2 regions of the Pontibacillus yanchengensis genome follow, and region 2 is predicted to be linked to the other one. Evidence: riboswitches for the same ligand, from Rfam matches in the RefSeq annotation. Region 2 holds a riboswitch; the other holds the start of a gene.
The links. A riboswitch is a leader RNA that binds a small molecule or an ion and turns the genes downstream of it on or off. The one in region 2 is predicted to bind FMN.
Positions count from the first base shown of each region.

Region 1 (4,621 bases), on a different contig from region 2:
CTTTATATACGAAGTAATCCATTAATTCAGCATCTAGCTCAATTTCATAATACACTGCATTCGACGTTGGCTTTTTGCTTGTAATGATTCCAACTCCATCAGCGTGACCGGAAACCATGTGTCCACCAAAACGGCCACCCGCTTGCATGGCACGCTCTAGATTCACACCACTACCTGTCGTAAGCTCGTGCAAGTTGGTCGCTCGAAAGGTTTCCGGCATAACATCAAAACTTGCTTCTTGGTCCGTAAAATGCGTTACCGTTAAGCATACGCCATTGACGGAAATGCTATCTCCGAGTTGAACATCTTCTAATATTTCCGACGCCCCTACTACTAATTCCATCGATTCCTGGCCTGGTTTTATTCGTTTTACGTTTCCGATCTCTTCAATAATACCTGTAAACATCGGATCACTCCTGTTCTACTGGCTTCGCAACAATCTTTATATCTTGACCTAGTTGGATTACTCCCTCTATTTTCAAAGAAATTGCTTCACTTAGTTTAGCAATTCCTTCACCCGTAATTGGGGTTGGAGCTGTTTTACCACCGATTAACTTTGGTGCGATATACTGAATAACTTGGTTCACGGCACCTGCACGAACAAATGCGTCATTTACCTGGGCTCCACCCTCCACAAATAAGGACGTAATTCCTTTTTCTCCTAATACACGTAATACTTCTTCAATGGAAATATTCGAGCTGGAAAGCTTCACAACCTCAACATGGCCATACTGGCGGAAGTGATTGATTTGATCCTGTTCTACATCACTCCCTGTCACAATCCATGTTGGTGCTTCGGGGGACTGAATGAGAGGTGTGTCGATAGGAGTACGTAAATGTGTATCAAGTACAATACGAACTGGATTCTTCCCACCATGAGGAAGCCTTGTCGTTAGTTTTGGCCCGTCATGAATGACTGTATTCACACCAACCAAAATACCATCATGTGTGTGTCTATACTGATGTACATCCTCTCTTGCTTCCGTTCCGGTAATCCATTGGCTTTCCCCAGTTGTGGTAGCAATTTTACCATCCAAGGACATCGCCGTTTTCAATGTTACATACGGCGTTTTATTGGCAATCCAGTGATAAAAAACCTGATTCAATTCATCTGCTTCTTTTTCTAGAACCCCAATCTCAACTTCAATTCCAGCTTCTCGTATCCGTCTTACCCCTCTCCCAGCAACCTGGGGATTGGGATCAAGCGTTGCCACAACGACACGTTGAATACCAGACTGGACGATGAGCTCTGCGCAAGGTGGAGTTTTCCCGTAGTGACTACATGGCTCAAGGGTCACATAGATAGTAGCACCTGCAGCACGTTCCCCAGCCATTTGAAGTGCATGGACTTCCGCATGTGGCCCACCAGCCTTCAAATGAGCTCCCATGCCTAGCACTTCACCGTCCTTCACAACAACAGCACCTACATGTGGATTTGGTGTGGTTTGGCCTGTTGTCGTTTGAGCCATTTGAATAGCAAGTTGCATATACTGTTGGTCTTGGTTCACGTTTACGCCCTCCTTTCTATTTTATTATGAAGACAAAAAACCCTGAGGAAGATACACGTTCCCCAGGGTTAGATAAAGCAAGTCATCTACAATAAGACAGACGTACAGAATTTTGTCAAAGTGATGCTTGCACCACTCTGCATACGACTCTACTCCTATTCCTTCTCCCATCCGGACTTTTACCGTCGGCTCTGGTCTCACACCAAATCAGCCACAAAGTATACACTTTGCAGGTCGCGGGCTTACAAGTATCTCACTTGATCACCGCCGGTTGGGAATTGCACCCCACCCCGAAGGAAACATTATTTTGTTGTTATTCATAATATATCTGATTTGCGACAATATCGCAATTGATTCAGCTCCTCCAAAGTTTGACTAAGATATAAATAAAACCCACTGAATTAAATTGAGTCGGTTCCTTTCGTTCATATATATCAGGAATTCACTAATTCAGTTGCTGCTGTTGTCACACCAATCATGATTCCTTTTTCGTTTAATAAAGGTTGTCCGTACACATCGTAAGAAATAGTTCCTGTTGGATTAGGGTACGTTATTTTTCTTCTTATACCTATTTTCTGTTCTAATATATCTCGTTTTAGTTTCATAAGAGCTAATGACCCGTCATTATTCAAAATATCCGTATCCCTTTTTCCAATTAAATCACTTAACTCTTGGTGCATTATCGGGTTAAAAACCCAAGTATATCTCAAATCCAAATCACAATGAGCTAATGTCATCGGTGAGTTTCGAAGAGAAACAGTAAAAGAGTTTTCGTCTCTTTCAAAATTCGTATAATGAAACCCTAGCACATCTCCAATTCTTTTAGTTACATCACCACTAGGATTACGAGCACCTGACTCAATTTGTGCATAATAAGCTCTATCAATAAAAGCAGTATATGCTACCTCTTGTTGAGTCATTTGTTTGCTATTTCTAATATTGATTAACCAATCTCGTTTTGTCATGATTACCACCTTTTTAAGATGATTATTTCTTTGTCTAATACGGATTTTAATAATATGCAAAAAGAATACATCATTACCTACCATCTATTAAAATAGTACACTTTTGCATCGCTCGTAAACGTAGCTTTGAGCCACAATCCTACTCCTTATCAGCCGTTTCATAATGAATATATAAATGCGTTCAGACTTAAACTAAGAAGTAATCAAAATACAAAGAAGGCGACAACCAATGAACTACTACATACAAAAACTTCATGAATTACAAGAAATCTCTTCATCCACCCAATTACAATATTGGAAGGAGGAAGTTGTTTTTACTCCCCAATGGTGGTTTTTATTATTCTCCCTTATTTTCCCATGGTTTATTTGGTGGAAATTATTCGAACGTTCAATAGCTTTCAATCTTTGGATTGTGGGTTTATTTGTCATGTTGGTGTCATTTTTCTTAGATGAAGTAGGAGCTTCGTATCTATTTTGGACCTATCCTTATACGCTCACACCACTGGAGAGAGAGGTCTTTGACCCCGCCAATTTCACTCTTCTTCCTATTGTCTATATGCTTTTGTTTCAGTACTGCAGAAGTTGGAAGTTATTTTTGATAGGAAACGTACTTGTTTCCTTGTTTAATACGTACATTGGAGGCGGTTTATTTCGATGGATTGGGGCATATGAATTACTTACGTGGAACAGCTACTATTCGATTCCTATCTATTATGCGATTGGTGTAGCTACAAAGGCATTTGTCCATTTGCTAGAGCGCATTGAATATAACAGTAACTCTCGTGCACCCTAGAAGGATAGGAATAGAACTAAAGCGCAAGCGCCCTGATAGCGACGTATGAGCTGTTGCACACAGAGGACGTGGGTTTGTTCGATATTGCTGCGTAAGGCGAGCCTACAGGACGTAGGTCAGTTCGATGTTGCTGTGTGATGCAGCCGGTTTTAATCGAACCTCCTTCCTCTCAGAACTTCCCCTGAATTTATAGGAGATAAAGCTCATTACATAAAAAGTAGTTCAATTAAAGAGTACCAACGATTCTTTGCACTCCAAAATTGAACTACTTGCGAAAACTATCAGACCTCTAACTCTCTAACACTTCAATATGTGCTTCAAGAGAAATGGTAACATTGCCTTTAACCGCCCTTGAGATCATACAATTGGATTCTGCTTTTTCAATCAGCTGTTCGAGCTTTTCAATTTGTTCATCTGTAGCGTCCTCTTTTAATAACACTGAAGGACGATGAATGATTTCCTCGTACGTAATGACACCATTTGTTACATCTACGATTCCTTCTGAGGTCATCCCCATCTTGTACAATGGTAATTCTGCGCGTTCAATCATTGCACCAAGTGTAATAATATAGCATGTCGACGCCGCTCCGAGCAGCATCTCATCAGGATTGGTCCCTACGCCAGGACCGTCCATTTCAGGTGGAATAGATATCTCTGTATTTAATTGACCTGCTTCAATAGAACCTACGGAATTTCGTCCCCCAGGCCATTTTGCGGTTAAATGAAAATTGTGCTTCGCCATTGTAGCACCTCCTCGTTATCGCCATCATATCTAATATAAACTTATAATACAAAAAAATTTCACTCTCTCTTACCTTAGCACATCAACGGAACATCCATGCCACATGTTCGTTCGTTTACAGATTATAATGGAAGTACTAAAAGCTAAAAGGTGATGACATGACTACGTATGACATGGTTGTTGTTGGAGCAGGGTTTGGTGGGCTTAGCGCAGCTGCTCTATTAGCAAAAAAAGGGTATTCCGTTGCTGTATTAGAAGCGTCATCTGAATTAGGTGGATGTGCTGGGAAGTTCAATCGTCCTGGCTATCGTTTTCAAGCAGGTGCAACAGTTGGAATGGGATTTGAAGAAGGAGGGGTGTTAAAACGCCTTTTTGATGAGTTGAAAATCGCGCTCCCCCCTATGAAACGTATGGATACCATCATGAATATTCATATGAGAGATGAGACGATTCATTACTACCGTGAAAAAGAAGCATGGTTCCATGAGCTGGACCGACTTTTCCCACATCTAGCTGATCAAGCAAAGCTGTTTTTTGAAGAAGTCTTTCAGGTAGGCTCACGTATCGATCACTTATTGGATGATCTGCCTGTCTTCCCTCCTAAGCGAGCGAT
Region 1 is NZ_WMEU01000004.1:325,219-329,839, reverse strand. It holds gene ribE (riboflavin synthase) at 1-406, opposite strand, end outside; gene ribD (bifunctional diaminohydroxyphosphoribosylaminopyrimidine deaminase/5-amino-6-(5-phosphoribosylamino)uracil reductase RibD) at 411-1,508, opposite strand; FMN riboswitch at 1,664-1,810, opposite strand; gene GLW08_RS14105 (helix-turn-helix domain-containing protein) at 1,943-2,473, opposite strand; gene GLW08_RS14100 (CBO0543 family protein) at 2,703-3,266, shown strand; gene GLW08_RS14095 (OsmC family protein) at 3,556-4,008, opposite strand; gene GLW08_RS14090 (phytoene desaturase family protein) at 4,167-4,621, shown strand, end outside.
Region 1: another riboswitch for FMN. It lies ahead of ribD (bifunctional diaminohydroxyphosphoribosylaminopyrimidine deaminase/5-amino-6-(5-phosphoribosylamino)uracil reductase RibD); the one in region 2 lies ahead of GLW08_RS20685 (ECF transporter S component).

Region 2 (4,621 bases):
TACACGCTTATATACTTTATAAGATTCCATTATTTCGCATCCATTCCAAATAAATGTATTAACCATAGGCTTATTATGAACACTAGTCGCTCCAATATAATACCTGGCTTGAAAGTCTTGTTGCAATATTCCCAATGCTCTTTGATGTAGTTTTCGACTCTTGCCTTTTCCTCTCTCAGATGGAATGAGCCCAAAATAAAACAATCTCCCTTCATTCATTGTTCCAGGCTCAATATGAGGCATAACAATCCCAATTATCTTTTCTTGCTCATATGCAAGAAGACAAGAATGCTTATATGCCTCCCCCAACTCTTTTTTAACACCCATCATTTGCTCATTCATATGTAAAGAAGAAGGTGCATTAAGAGAACCAGACATTACTTCTAGCCAAGTTTCTTTAAAGGTATCTAAGGATACATGGTGTAATGATGACAAAGTTATTGCTGAATCGAAAGTTATTTCTTCGTTCTGTAATTTCTTCTGTACAAAGAGAGTTTCATCATGGAAATAGAACCCTCTTTGTATTAAAGATTGCTCTACCTGTTCTGGAAAATTGCTATGTACCAGAACGGTTATATTTTTATATTGGTTAAGGAGTTTCTCGGATAATTCATGCTTGACCAACTGCATCATTTCATCTGTGGACAGAACATTTGTATCCTCAATCGTTAGGTATGCATCAGCTTCTATGACTTTAATTTTATCCATAGCTCTCATTTTAAACACTTCCCATTACATTGTCTTATAAAGGGTAATAGTAGGGACCTCCACACTCTGTTTCACTTGCTCATCAAATGTTTGCAACTGACGAATAAGGCTCGGTCGATCAAAAGGAAATCCCTCCACTTGATTCAATTGCAACATCAACTTACTATATAATTTTTGATACCCAGCCCACTTTTCCTTCTCAGCCTGCTCCAACAAAGCCGATAATGTAGCCAAACACTTCGCGACATCCCGATGCTCCCCCTCTAATAGCATCTCTCGACTAATGTGATGGCACTGTACATAATCCTTTTTTTGATTGAACATTTCAGCATAGGCAACTATTTTTTCTTCATAGTGCATAAACACTCCCCCTCACTTGTTCGCCTTTTCTTTACCTTTTTATAATTTTAAACTTATCTTCTCAATGATAAATATAGACAATGGAAAGGCTCATGCGCCTTGACCAAAGCCTGGTCATGTTGCATTTTGCTACAGAGCATAATCAACTATTTTCTCTCTCTTTTACTTTCCGTTGTAGATAACCTTGGGTTAAAAATAACGCTATCATAGGGAGAAGTAAATAAGATACATATTTACCTTCAAAATTCAACGCCAACACTAATACTGCTATCGCAAAAATGTAATATACTACTTTTATTAAAGTTATCATTTTTTCAAGATTGATAAACTCAACTAATAACAAATATTGGTTATTAGTTTATCAAATACAAACATCCTTAAATAGAGTAATTTCCCTTAAAAAACCCTAATCACCAAAAATGGCGATCAGAGTTTTTATGTTTACGATATTACTAAGGTGTTTTACTTCACCGTTTTAGCGCTCCCCTGTTCTTGTTACGTTTCGGGAGGGATAGGATTTGCTTAAAACCAAAAAGGAGTAAGCGCTGGAACGAGACCTGTAAGCGAATGAACTTATACTTTCTTTACGCATAAGAAAAGCCTGCGGCACAATGCCACAGGCTCTATCTACTTTTTATTAAGTGATTCATTACGTTACATTTACTCGCTTTTGTTCAAACCAAGGCTTCAGCTTCACAAACAGTGGTACAAATAAAATACCGACGAGGATTCCTTTGATCACATTAAACGGAATAATCCCCGCTGTGATGTAGCCTAGTTTAGTTCCTTCAAGTTCAAAACCCATCATCCATGAATATGCAGGTAGAATTACAAAGTAATTTAATACAGACATTCCAACAGCCATTACGATTGTTCCTGTCACTAGACCAGATACGACACTTTTTACACTCTTATATCTGTGATAAATCATAGATACAGGTAAAACTAACATCAGCCCTGCAAAGAAGTTTGCAGATGCTCCTATAGGGTCGCCACTTCCAAGTATAAAATGTAATAGATTCTTAATTCCCTCCACAATCACACCAGCGATTGGAGAGAATAATAGTGCAGCAAATAATGCTGGCACATCACTTAAATCTACCTTAAGAAATCCAGGTAAAAGTGGTAAAGGAAAATCTAGTAGCATTAGTAACAGTGAAATTGTGCTCATTAACGATAACGTAATGAGCTTCAAAAGCTTTGATGAGCGCCCTTTGCTTGGTTGCATCATCGATCTCCTCCTTCATCTCTTTCTACCGATTCACATCCCAGATGAAGGTGAGCGAACAGTACCTATTTGATTAAAGTCCATCAAAAAAACCCTCAAGCCATGTTTCATTGACTTCAGGGTTCGTTAAAAAAGACCATAGGCAAATAAAGGTATAAAAATACCTACTTTTCGCTCTACATCTTCTCCCATCCAGACTGTAACTGTCGGTCCCGGATTCTCACCAGGTCCACCGCTCGGCCAAAAAAGGCCTCCCGGGTCACGGACTTAGAACACCAAGTGGGTTCCTCACCGTCGGTCGGGAATTTCACCCTGCCCCGAAGATGGAATCGTTATTTAGTTGAATACTATTCTCATTATAATCAAAAAGAATCAATTTGAACAGCAAAATGTTTTAATTGCCATAAATAGTGTGTATTAGTCTTCCAATGGATTTAAACTTTCCTTTCCTGTCATGCCACTGATCATTTGCACTAGTAAGTCAATTTCTTCCTCCATATCTTGAACACTAGCTGTTTCCACAGGAGAGTGCATGTAACGTAAAGGTAGAGATACTAAACTAACAGGAACACCACGTCCAGTTAAGCGCATTTTGTCTGCGTCTGTCCCTGTCATCCGTGGCGTTAATTCATATTGTACGTTCATATCTAGAGAACGTGCAGCGTTTTCCAATAATCGATTGATTTTCAGATTGATTGGAGCTCCTTTTGCCAACACAGGTCCATGGTCTAAGCGGACATCCCCATATTTATTTTTATTCACATGTGGATAATCCGTAGCGAAGGTAACATCTACTGCAATTGCCATTGAAGGTTCTAAGCCAGCTGCTGCAAAATAAGCTCCACCCATGTTCGTTTCCTCATTCACAGTACTAGCCGCATAGACACCTATATTAATATTTTTTTCAGATAGGCGACGTAATACTTCCGCCACGATAAATGCTCCTGTTCGATTGTCTAATCCCCTACCAGAAATATAGCGATCCATTAATAGTTCTGGCTCTCGTTTATAGACAGCTAAATCCCCAATTTGCACAAATTTTTCTATTTCTTCTTTTGACTTCGCTCCACAATCAATAAATAAATCATCTAACCCAAAGTCACCTTTTAGACCACCATGGTGTTGAGCATTGACTCCAACTACACCAGTAATCGAGCGACCTTGTCCAAGCACAGTAACTTTCATACCTACTGCAGCTTTAGGGTTAATGCCCCCCATTTTATCAAAGTGAAGAAAACCATGGTCATCAATGCGATTAATGACTAGAGCAATTTCATCACAATGTCCAGCCAATAAAATTTTAAAGTCGGCATCTGGATTAAGTACACCAATAACATTACCAGCATTATCAGTACGAATCTCATCAGCAAACGGTTTAATGTATTCCATCCATTTCTTCTGGATGCCCATCTCCATACTTGATGGAGATGCTGTTGTTAATAATTCAAATAAAAAATCTTTTTGTGTATTTTCCATTAGTCAAGTTCCTCCTTAGTATGTATCTCTATATAATCTTACCAATTTCAATTATGAATCACCAAGAATCATGGTTTATATGTAGATTTTTGTTAAAGTTTGGAAACTTAATCAAAAGGGGAAAATAAAATTAGAATGAATGTGACTATATATATAATGTTGCTCAATTAAAAGGAGCGTTATTATGCAGCATCTATATAACGCACCAACATTGAATCGAACGTACATCTTATCTAGACAATAAAAAACATGTAACCCACAGTTCCTAGGTTACATGCACGTTTTATTCTCTGCTTGGTTCGATATGATCCTTCGGCAGCCAGCCTTCTTCGCTTGATGATATCAATCGTCCTCTTATCCACCCATTTAATTCTTCTATTAACTGAAATTTATCTCCGACTTTCACATTTAATTCTTTCGCGACATAATCTCTCATTAACACGCCTTGGTTTTCTTTATATTTATATATAATTTGCTCTGGTACCCATCCCTCGAGGTTTGTCTCTTCAATATAGCAATAAATCCAACGTTCCCACCCTTCAGGTCCACTCAAGCGATCACTAAACGAAACACGATCCCCTATTTTTAGCTGTATAGGTTCTTGTTGGCTGCTTTGATGCTCTTTTATAACCTCAAAAATCATGATTGATACCCCTTTTCCATTACAAGCTAATTCATTTATCCCATTTGTAACGGCAAACCTATTCTACCTAATTCTAACGGGTAATTGTAGCATTAAGATTAAAAACAAACATATCTTTAGAAAACTATAACAATACACACATAAATGTAACAAATTAACAAAAGCAAATACATTCATTTGTTTATCTTTGTTTGCTAATAAATCAT
Region 2 is NZ_WMEU01000013.1:52,405-57,025, forward strand. It holds gene GLW08_RS20675 (GNAT family N-acetyltransferase) at 1-717, opposite strand, end outside; gene GLW08_RS20680 (hypothetical protein) at 733-1,068, opposite strand; gene GLW08_RS20685 (ECF transporter S component) at 1,718-2,296, opposite strand; FMN riboswitch at 2,473-2,625, opposite strand; gene GLW08_RS20690 (M20/M25/M40 family metallo-hydrolase) at 2,714-3,772, opposite strand; gene GLW08_RS20695 (SH3 domain-containing protein) at 4,056-4,415, opposite strand.